3 regions of the Leuconostoc sp. S50 genome follow, and region 2 is predicted to be linked to each of the others. Evidence: riboswitches for the same ligand, from Rfam matches in the RefSeq annotation. Region 2 holds a riboswitch; each other region holds the start of a gene.
The links. Region 2 has a riboswitch for thiamine pyrophosphate ahead of IAE53_RS02730 (hypothetical protein). Riboswitches for the same ligand answer to the same signal wherever they lie in the genome.
Positions count from the first base shown of each region.

Region 1: another riboswitch for thiamine pyrophosphate. It lies ahead of IAE53_RS02460 (ECF transporter S component); the one in region 2 lies ahead of IAE53_RS02730 (hypothetical protein).
Region 3: another riboswitch for thiamine pyrophosphate. It lies ahead of thiT (energy-coupled thiamine transporter ThiT); the one in region 2 lies ahead of IAE53_RS02730 (hypothetical protein).

Region 1 covers NZ_JACVUE010000001.1:517,154-520,434, reverse strand. Annotated here, with positions in the region: gene IAE53_RS02470 (class I SAM-dependent methyltransferase) at 1-313, opposite strand, end outside; gene IAE53_RS02465 (DMT family transporter) at 383-1,324, opposite strand; TPP riboswitch at 1,483-1,572, shown strand; gene IAE53_RS02460 (ECF transporter S component) at 1,717-2,295, shown strand; gene IAE53_RS02455 (thiamine-binding protein) at 2,292-2,585, shown strand; gene IAE53_RS02450 (ABC transporter ATP-binding protein) at 2,622-3,281, shown strand, end outside.
Region 2 covers NZ_JACVUE010000002.1:34,700-37,980, forward strand. Annotated here, with positions in the region: gene IAE53_RS02720 (2'-5' RNA ligase family protein) at 1-368, opposite strand, end outside; gene IAE53_RS02725 (NUDIX domain-containing protein) at 406-900, opposite strand; gene IAE53_RS02730 (hypothetical protein) at 1,022-1,720, opposite strand; TPP riboswitch at 1,825-1,913, opposite strand; gene IAE53_RS02735 (phytoene/squalene synthase family protein) at 1,974-2,858, opposite strand; gene IAE53_RS02740 (NAD(P)/FAD-dependent oxidoreductase) at 2,851-3,281, opposite strand, start outside.
Region 3 covers NZ_JACVUE010000003.1:161,156-164,436, reverse strand. Annotated here, with positions in the region: gene IAE53_RS04660 (glycosyltransferase) at 1-722, shown strand, start outside; gene IAE53_RS04655 (MerR family transcriptional regulator) at 807-1,277, shown strand; gene thiT (energy-coupled thiamine transporter ThiT) at 1,314-1,868, opposite strand; TPP riboswitch at 1,938-2,026, opposite strand; gene IAE53_RS04645 (RluA family pseudouridine synthase) at 2,094-2,987, shown strand; gene IAE53_RS04640 (MIP/aquaporin family protein) at 3,029-3,281, opposite strand, start outside.

The DNA of each region.
Region 1 (3,281 bases), on a different contig from region 2:
TGTCTTGAATTAAAATGCCGCCCATGCCAGCAATTACAACTGTGTTAACCTTATCAGCTGTATCAATAGCGGCTAGACCATTCGCTAATCGCGCCTCAAGTTTGCCATTCAGATGTCGTTTGTTAATTTCATGTTGGACATTTTCAAACGGTCCCTGAGCAACTTCACCAGCTATGGCATGCTGGACATGATTGGTCAAGAGTAAATGTGCAGGTAAATAGGCATGATCTGAACCGATATCAGCAATTATTGCGCCTTGTGGCACGTGCTTAGCCACAGCTTCAAGGCGTGGCGAAAGATGAATACTATCCATAATGTTTCCTAAAAAAATTTTTTTACTCCTACAAGTATAGCAAAAAAGCCAGCTATGCGCTGACTTTCCTTATCCAAATTTTATCAGTAGCACACCGATTGCCATCGCCATAATACCAAATATTTGTGCCCGCGTCACTTGTCTTTGTGGTGAACGCCACCATCCAAATTGTGTGACAGCCATTGATCCAACGATTGAACCAAATAATCCCAAAGTCACCGTTACTCCTGCTCCCAGTTGTGGCACTAAATAGGCGGCTGCGAAAACAAACGCAGCGCCCAATACGCCACCAATGAACAACCAAAATGGCTGTTCATTAGCATGGAATGTTTTGGGTAAAAGAGACTTGTCACGAACCATGACAACCAAAAAAATCAAGATGGTGCCTGTCAAAAAAGAAAACACCGAGGCACCGACTGAGGAATGCATTAATTGTCCTAAGTGGCCATTGATGGCTTGTTGAATGGCTGAAATAGCACCTGCCACTATCCCCCATAAACGCCATAAATTCAACGCAACGGCGTTTTCATGATCTGTGTCACTTTTTTCTTCAACCTTAGCAAATCCTCGGCTCGCCAACACAACAGCAATATAAATACCTAAGAATAAAATCAAAATTCCCATCGATTTTAGCCAGGTTAAAGGATGTTGTTGTGCCCCAAAAAGCCCAAAAATATCAATCACTTCTCCCATCAAAACTTGGCCTAAAATTGGCAGAATAATCGTTTGGATTGCCCCTAATTTAGGAAACATTAAAATGTTAGATGTTAAAAAGAAGACACCCAAAATCCCGCCCAACCAAATCCACCACGGATTATGAGATAAAACAGTGCCAATAGGAACAATATGTTGACTAGTCCCAAAAAAGACGGCGATGAGAAATATTGTCCCGACTGTAAATGAAATTAAACTCGACCTAAATGGTGAACGCACCGCTGCACCTAATTTTGCATTAATAGCACTTTGATTAGCTAATAAGAATCCAGCAGCCAATCCAATAAAATAAAGCATCTCAATACAACTCCTAAACATAACTTATTAATTGCAACTCATGAATAATAAGTATACCCATAAGGACCATTTTTGCAAGCCAAACGACTTTCACCGCTTGCAGGCAAAAATGGATTGTGGTACACTCTGTTTGTGAGTTAATCACAAACAATTGAAAACACCAAAATCTGGGGTGCCAAACGGCTGAGATAATACCCATATAACCTGATCTAGATTATACTAGCGTAGGGAGATTTACTTTAATATTGATTGTATACAGACAAACTACCAATTCAGTCTGTTGTAGTATTTTTAATTGATATGATATCAAAGCCAATCTTCCCACGAAGATTGGCTTTTTGTATGTCTAACCTCATGGCGGTGTTTTCACAACAAATTCGGAGGTGTGCAACATGCATACAAAATGGTCACTTCGTGACGTCATCTTTATCGCACTCATCGCGGTGTTTTTCGGCTTTATTTTCTGGGCTTGGGCATTTGCTTATAATGTTATTGCAGCAATATTAACACCTATGGGTTTAAGTCCATACGCTAACGATGGAACAATTGGTCCATGGCTAATGGCTGGTCCAATGGCGGGATACATTATTCGCCGTGCCGGAGCTTCGATTATTGGCGAAACACTTGCAGGTACTATTGAAATGATTTTTGGCTCACAATGGGGTGTCATGAATATCGTTGCTGGTGCCATTCAGGGGCTCGGAACTGAAATTGGATTTGCTATTTTTGGATATCGACGTTGGGATAAAACTAGCTTAACAGCTTCTGTCATTACCGTCACAATTGTCACCTTTGGTTGGGACTTGCTTCGCAATGGCTATGCCCAATATTCATTAGGTCTGTTAGTTGGTCTATTTATCACACGCCTGATTTCATCGGCAATTTTTGCTGGTGTCATTGTTTACTTCACACAGAAGCTAATTGCTAAATCAGGTATTTTGACAACGCATCAATCAGAGGTGATCTCATGATTTCAAGTATTGCAGTACAAGTTTTGCCAATGACTGCCAACGAAAATGATGTGATTAAAATTGTTGATCATGTCATTGCTTATATTGATGCTAGCGGTGTTAATTACCAAGTTGGTGCGTTTGAATCGACATTAGAAGGCGATTACGATCAATTGATGGCAATTTTAGCACAATTACCAAAAGTTGCGGCCGAAATCACAGACATACCTGTAATGGTTTATAGCAAAATCAATATGGCGACGACTAGCGATGTACTTACAATAGCAAAAAAAACAGATAAATACAGATAAAGCGGTTTTTTCCGCGTACATAGGATACCATAAACCATGATTGTTACTTTAGAACACCTTAATTTAAGCTATGGCAAAACAAAAATTTTTGACGACTTGACATTGACCATTCAAGAAAATAGTTTCAACCTTTTGATTGGACCATCGGGTATTGGTAAATCTACTTTGTTAAAAATTATTGCTGGCCTGTTTCCTCAACTTAAAGGCACTGTTTTGGTTGACAATACCGCCATCAGCCAGCTACCAGCTAATCAGAGAGCGCAGTATGTTGGTTTTTTATTTCAAGATCCCGACACACAGTTTGCGATGCCTACCCCTTTTGAGGAATTGACGTTTACACTAGAAAACTTGCAAATTCCGTCTGATGAAATAGCTGAACGTGCAACAGCGGCGCTTAAATTTGTCGGCATCAAACAACTAGCCAATCAACAAATGAACACACTATCAGGTGGTGAAAAACAAAAAGTTGCTTTGGCAATTATTGTTGCGATGAAAAGTAAATTGTTACTACTAGATGAACCTTTCGCTAATGTTGATATGACAGCACGGCAGGAAATTTTAAAAAAAATAAAAACATTGCAGGCTGATGGTGTTTCAATTCTTGTTGCGGATCACGATTTTTCAGGCTATTCAGATATTGTCAACAATGTGTGGGAAATTCATAATCATAAAATATCAGCACTTGATCATACTCAA
Region 2 (3,281 bases):
ACTAGTTGACGCGCTTCATAGGGTTGTAAGCGACGGTAAAAAGGCTCAAAATTATCCAGTTCATAAAGCTTGTCGTGTATCATTTTGATTATGTCTGCGCCTTGCGCAACGGATAACCAGACGTAGCCGTTATCCGTGTCACCTCCAACACGATTCAGTGTTAGAGTGAACGACTCAAGACGTTTCACAACAGATTGCACCGCATCACAAATACTCGTATCCGAGGCATTACTTTTGAAAGGAAACACAAGCGATACATGAGGTCGAATATGTGTATATAAGCTATCATGTTTTTGTCGAATCGACTGAATGGTTGCTTGATCAACTGAATTAAAGTCTGGAAAAATCAAAACAGAACGAAATTTCATTGCTACTCCTTTTAATATTGCACATCAAATAAACAGATTAATCACCATTTTCGCGTAGCCATGGTCGATCGCTAACCTCATTCTCAGTGATAATCCGATGCAAAGTTTTTTGCGCTTGAGGCACAAACATTGTCGGTTCCGGATGAATGGGTACAAATTGTAAGTCTAACGTTTCCGTCCCATCTTTTTGCAAAAATCCACCAACTTGTTTAACTTCAAAACCCATGCCAATCGTTTCTTGTGCATCACCCCAAGAATTTTTGTCCGTCACATTTGTAGCGATTCCCAAGACTCTGGTTACACAAACGTCAATATTCGTCTCTTCTTTGAATTCCCGTACAACTGCTTGCATTGGGGAATCGCCATATTCAAGATATCCGCCAGGAAATCCCCAACCAGCATCTGAATCCCAACGTTTTTCCAACAAAATAGCATCGTGAGCGTCATTCCATAAAACACCAAACGCAGAAACAAAAATCATGCCCTCATGACCAACTTTCTCTCGCATTCGCGCAATATAATTCTTATTCATGATGTAACCCCTTAATCAAAATTTTGTGCAACAAATCACTTTTCATTATAGCACTACGACGTATTAATTATGAAAATAATGATATTCGGGGATCACAAAAAAACCTGGGTCAAATTTCGATTTATTTGGATTGCGCAGTAGTGAAGCTGTCCCATTTTTCTGGCAATAATGTCATTTGCCAGAAACGTAATTCTTCTGCACTACTATACATAAATTGTTGCAACAACAAATCCATATCAAGTTCATCTTGATGTTTAATCACTAAATCATCCAATAATTGAATCATTTCATGAACGTACCCTTGAAATGTCTCATCAGCGTAGGAATTAACAAAGTCAATATAAATTTGTTGCGTGCCTTCTAAGTAGTCTTTTCTTGCTAACATTTCTTGGAAAATTTCTAGATATAACCATGGGCATGGTAGTAACGCTGCTAATGCATGCACTTCCCCATAACTATCAAAGGCATGATGCATGTGGCAAGTATAGTGATAAGTTGTTGGTAAAATTTCAGCCTTTTGAATCTCGTCATCAGTCATATTAAGACCTTGATATATCCCATTTTGCTGGTCAACATCATAAGCTGTAATTGCCTGAATGCCTGATTTTAAAGCACCAATAACTTGTGAATCCTGACTTGTCGCCAAAATTTTATCATAAATTGCTAAATAATTTTTGACGTAGTAATTATCCTGTATCAAATATGCCTTAAAGGCAGACAAAGGTAACGTCCCATCTTCAATGCCCTTAATAAAGGGGTGATTCTTGCTTGACAGCCAAAGTGAAGCTGACTTTTCGTGTGCTAATTCGCTAAATTTCATGATATTCTCCATTCTTTTTTATAAAATATCTAAAAACCCCAGCTCACTAAAATTGAGCTGGGGTCGCCAAAAAGCATCGCTAAATACAACATCATGATATTGATGTGGCTACTATAATATCTTCCTGCGTCAGTCTTAACTGCTTCAGGTTCAATGGGTATGATCTCAGCTCAAGGCACCCCAGATATCTTACATAAAAAATTATAGCACACGTATTGATTAATGAAGTAATAAATTTTAAGAACTATGAGAATTACTTTTCTATATCATACTGCCGCAGTAAATTATGATAGATAGCTATCTTCTTTTCTTGAGAAACAATTACTCGACCTGACATAACATCAAAGTTATTTTCTTCTATTTGCTGTAGAATTGCTTGATATGTCACCATTGCTAATTCTAATGACAGTTTGATTTTTTTATCAGTAAGCGGTGCGAGGCAAAAAATGCCATGCTCATAATTTATTTTTGCTATTTGGGCAATTTCTTTTACCACAATTTTCAATGAATGAGATGTTTCAAGTGAGACTAAATCTGCTTTTGAGACATTATTTTGCTCTAACAAATCTTTTGGCAAATATATTTTACCGGCTAGTGCATCTTCCTTGATATCACGCAATATATTGGTTAACTGCATGGCTTCACCGACTTTAATTAAATGAGGCCTAATTGCAGACGCACTCTTTCCTGACAAAATACGATAAATCATGCACCCTACTGTACCCGCCACTTGATAACAATAGTGTCGCAAATCAGCAATTGTCGAAACACTGTTTTTTTGCAAGTCAAACTCTTGTCCTGCAATCATATTCGACATTTCTGATTTGTCTATTTCAAACGTATTAAACACAAATGCCGCTTTTTGAGCGATACTTGAGCTCATGTTTAAATGTAATTGGTCAGTTTTTGATGCAAGCTGCCAGTCTTGAATCAGTGTATTAAAAGTAGCAACATCATAATTATCCGCCGCATCGTCTAACTGTCGCAAATAATCATATATTACAAAAATTGAAAAAGCTTGATATTCAGGAAGATTAGAGAAAGCAAAATAAAAAGAACTCGAATTATTTTGAATCACCGTTTGACTTGATTTTAAATAAGGTAAAACAGATTCAATTTCGAATTGTGGATTAATCATTAAAATCTCTCATCACTTCTTTTGCTGTTAATTCACCACTTGTTAAAACAATTGGTACGCCGGCACCAGGGTGAACGCTTGCTCCGGCAAAATACAAATTATCAATTGTAGCATGTTTATTGTGCGGTCTAAAATAGTTACTTTGCTTCAATGTTGGTTTCAGACCAAAAGTTGAACCAAAAAAACTATGATAACGATTTTCAAAGGTCTTCGGCGTAAATATTTTTTGATAAACAATATGTTCAGACAAATCAGGCATTTCAAGATCATGACTAACTTGGGTTATAACACTGTCTGCAAACCGCATAACATTGTCCTTATCCCAGTCATCATTTACTTTCAAGTTAGCAACGGGTACTAAAATGTAAAGTGATGACTGTCCAACCGGCGCAAAAGTTGGATCAATTGTGCTGGGATTATAGA
Region 3 (3,281 bases), on a different contig from region 2:
TGCATAATAATGTGACGACCTACAAAAGCCAGTACTATGCTGATATGCAGCCTGAATTTGAAGCAGGTTTGCGGGCACTTGATACTGTTGTTGTGTTAACAGACTACGATTTGGCCGGCTTTAAATCCTACAATAAGCACGCCGTCAAAATATGGAATCCGTTGACTATCACACCAAATGGTCGTGCTGATTTGTCACAGCATATCATTGCCTTTACAGCTCGAATTGCGATTCAGCATAAAGGCATCGATTTTGCTGTGAAATTGGCTTCAAAATTACCAAATGATTGGCGCCTGGCAATTGCAGGTAATGGACTACCAGAAGATATGGCAACTTTTCAAGGCTTAATTGAAAAATATGCGGCGCACGATAAAATTATTTACCGTGGTGGGCTAAAAGATGAGGCATTACGACAACATTACCGTGATGCTAGTATTTTCTTACAGACGTCTCGTTGGGAAGGATTGCCATTGGTTTTGGCTGAAGCGATGAGCTTTGGGTTACCAATTGTCGCAATGAAAAATACCGGTTCTGCGGAGGTACTAGACGGTGGTAAATACGGCATTTTAGTCGAGAATGGCGATGTTGATGGTTTGTTAGCAGCTATTCAACCACTATTAAGTACTCAAAAAGAGCGACAATACTATGCTAATATTTCATTACAACGAGTAGAAGATTTTGAAATGGGCCCAATTTTAGAACAGTGGCAGGCTTTGTTTTAACAAAGGAATGTGCTATATTTAAATAGATATTAGGGGTGTTTAGCAACTTAGTTGACAAAGAACACTATTTCTAGAGGCACAGACATGAATTTTGACAAAGAAAATTTTAAAAAACCGTCTCTTGATCATTTACAATTCCGTATTGGCGAGTTAGCACGTATGACAAATATTTCGACACGGCAACTTCGTTATTGGGAAAAGCAAGGATATGTTCAAGCGATCGATCGAGAAGATGAACAAGAATCTCGGTTATATGGCTTTCGAGCGTTTATTAAGGTTGCGATAATCAAACAAAACTTAGATGATGGTGACAGTCTACATGACGCTGTTGATAAGGCTAATGAACAACTTGAAAGTGCCATGATTATTCATCACATTATGAAAAAAGCCTTTCAAGGTATTGAAGAATATGAGGGTCGTGTTGTTGTAAATTTGGGTTATTTTGATGACGATGAGACACAATTGTTGTACGTCTATCTGGAATCTGGCAAAGTAAAGTATCGGGTTGTTGATAAACGCGAGTCTCCAATCACGAGAAAAAGCCAGTTATTATAACAGCTTCCCTTCAGAATTGTTATAATAACTGGCTTTTTATTTGAACATTTTTGGTTGAACGCGAAGCAAAATAATCAGTACAACAATCGTCAACAGGATTTGTGGGATAACATAAGCTGCGTTGTAAATTAGTGAGTAAAGCCACGGATTTTGTCCTTTAGGGGCAAATGCGCCGTAAAAGAAACCACCAGCCAAAAAGGAACCAAAAAAGCGACCCAAACCACCTAATAGGGCACCAATTGATATGAGTATCATTGCTTGCCTTGTTGCATCTCGACGGAGTGCATATTTTAATTGGCTTTCGAACAATCCGCCGAGACCAACTAGCGTGTAGGCAAAGAAATAGTCAAAAAATACTTGTAATGGATTTAAATAGTACGGATTTAAAATAAAAGTCACTATACCAACAATTAATCCAGTAATCATACCGGCTTTTACACCGTGACGGTATGCAACAAATAATATTGGGACCAGTGACAAGGTTACAGCGCCACCTTGTGGCATTTTAAATAGGGTCAACCAATCGAAAACAACAGCCAAGGCGGCAAATATAGCCACTTCAGCGATGACGCGGGAACGAGAATTTTGCATAGACTTCATATCTCCAAAAAAATAAAAGCGCAACCGTCAAGAGAATTTACAGGTTGCGCCATTAATGAGCTAAACAATGTGGTATCTCCCTTCGCATGCATTATCATGAGCAGGTTCAGTGGGTATATCTCAGCCAAAAGGCACCCCAGATAATTTAAGTATAACTAAAATGACAATAAAGTCAAATTAAGGGGCTAAGCAACTAAAGGTGTGGGCACTTATCCTATGACAACATGGCAATATCAATTTATTATATCACCGCATAACGCAGGACAATCAGTGAAAGCCTTATGGACCAAATGGCTCATTCCAAAGCGTATTCGTGGCGCTCTCAGAATTAAGCGTCATTTCACTGTGAATGGCAGAATGGTCCCGACTAGTTACTATTTGGCAACTAACGATGTCTTAGTGATGACGTTTGATCAGGACGACTTTAGAACGAGTAGTTCTAATTATCGACCAAATTATAATCAGCAGGTAACAACTTTATTTGAGAACGATTATCTTGTGGTGATTGATAAACCAGCGGGGATGAAAATGCATCCGCATTCACCCACAGAAGATGATACTTTGCTGAATTACGTTGCCGGTGATTTTCAAAGGCGCCATGTAGAAGCGTCGCCTTATATGGTACATCGAATTGATCGGGCTACCTCCGGCGCCGTTATTGTTGCAAAAACGCCTTTAGTAGTGCCAATACTTGACCAGCTATTATCTGCTAAGGTAATTACGCGGACTTATTTGGCATGGGTGAGTGGTGTGATGCCGACAAAACAGGGAATAATTAAAACACCAATTGGCATTGATGCAAAAGACGACAGGAAACGTGCTGTCAATGGCGCCGAAGCACAATTTGCTGTAACGCATTGGACTAATGTACATACAGTTTATCAAAATTCACTATTACGAATTCGTTTGGATACTGGACGAATGCACCAAATTAGGGTTCATTTAGCTAGTATAGGTCATCCAATAGTTGGGGATGACCTATATGGTGGGCGTCATATGCCAAGATTGATGCTGCATTCAGCTACCATTGAACTACCTTTACCCTTTGATGGTGGCGTTAAAACGATTACAGGTCCATTGCCTCATGACTTTCCACGGCAATTGCGATAATAAAAAAGAAGCTCGTGATGAGCTTCTTTTTAGTAAAAACATTATGCTTCTTTCGTAACACCCTTGTTGAAGAAGTTAGCGGCAAATGCTGCCAAAGCACCACCTAGTAGATCAGCCACTAGGTAAACCCAAACGTGACCAAGTGCTTTACCTTGAACAAAGATTGCAGGACCTAAGGCACGAGCAGGGTTGAAAGCACCACCTGTAATAGGTAATGCAACAATGATTAGAACAGCTAACCACAAACCGATAATCAATGGCGCCGGTACATTAGCCAATTTAGTGACAATTGAA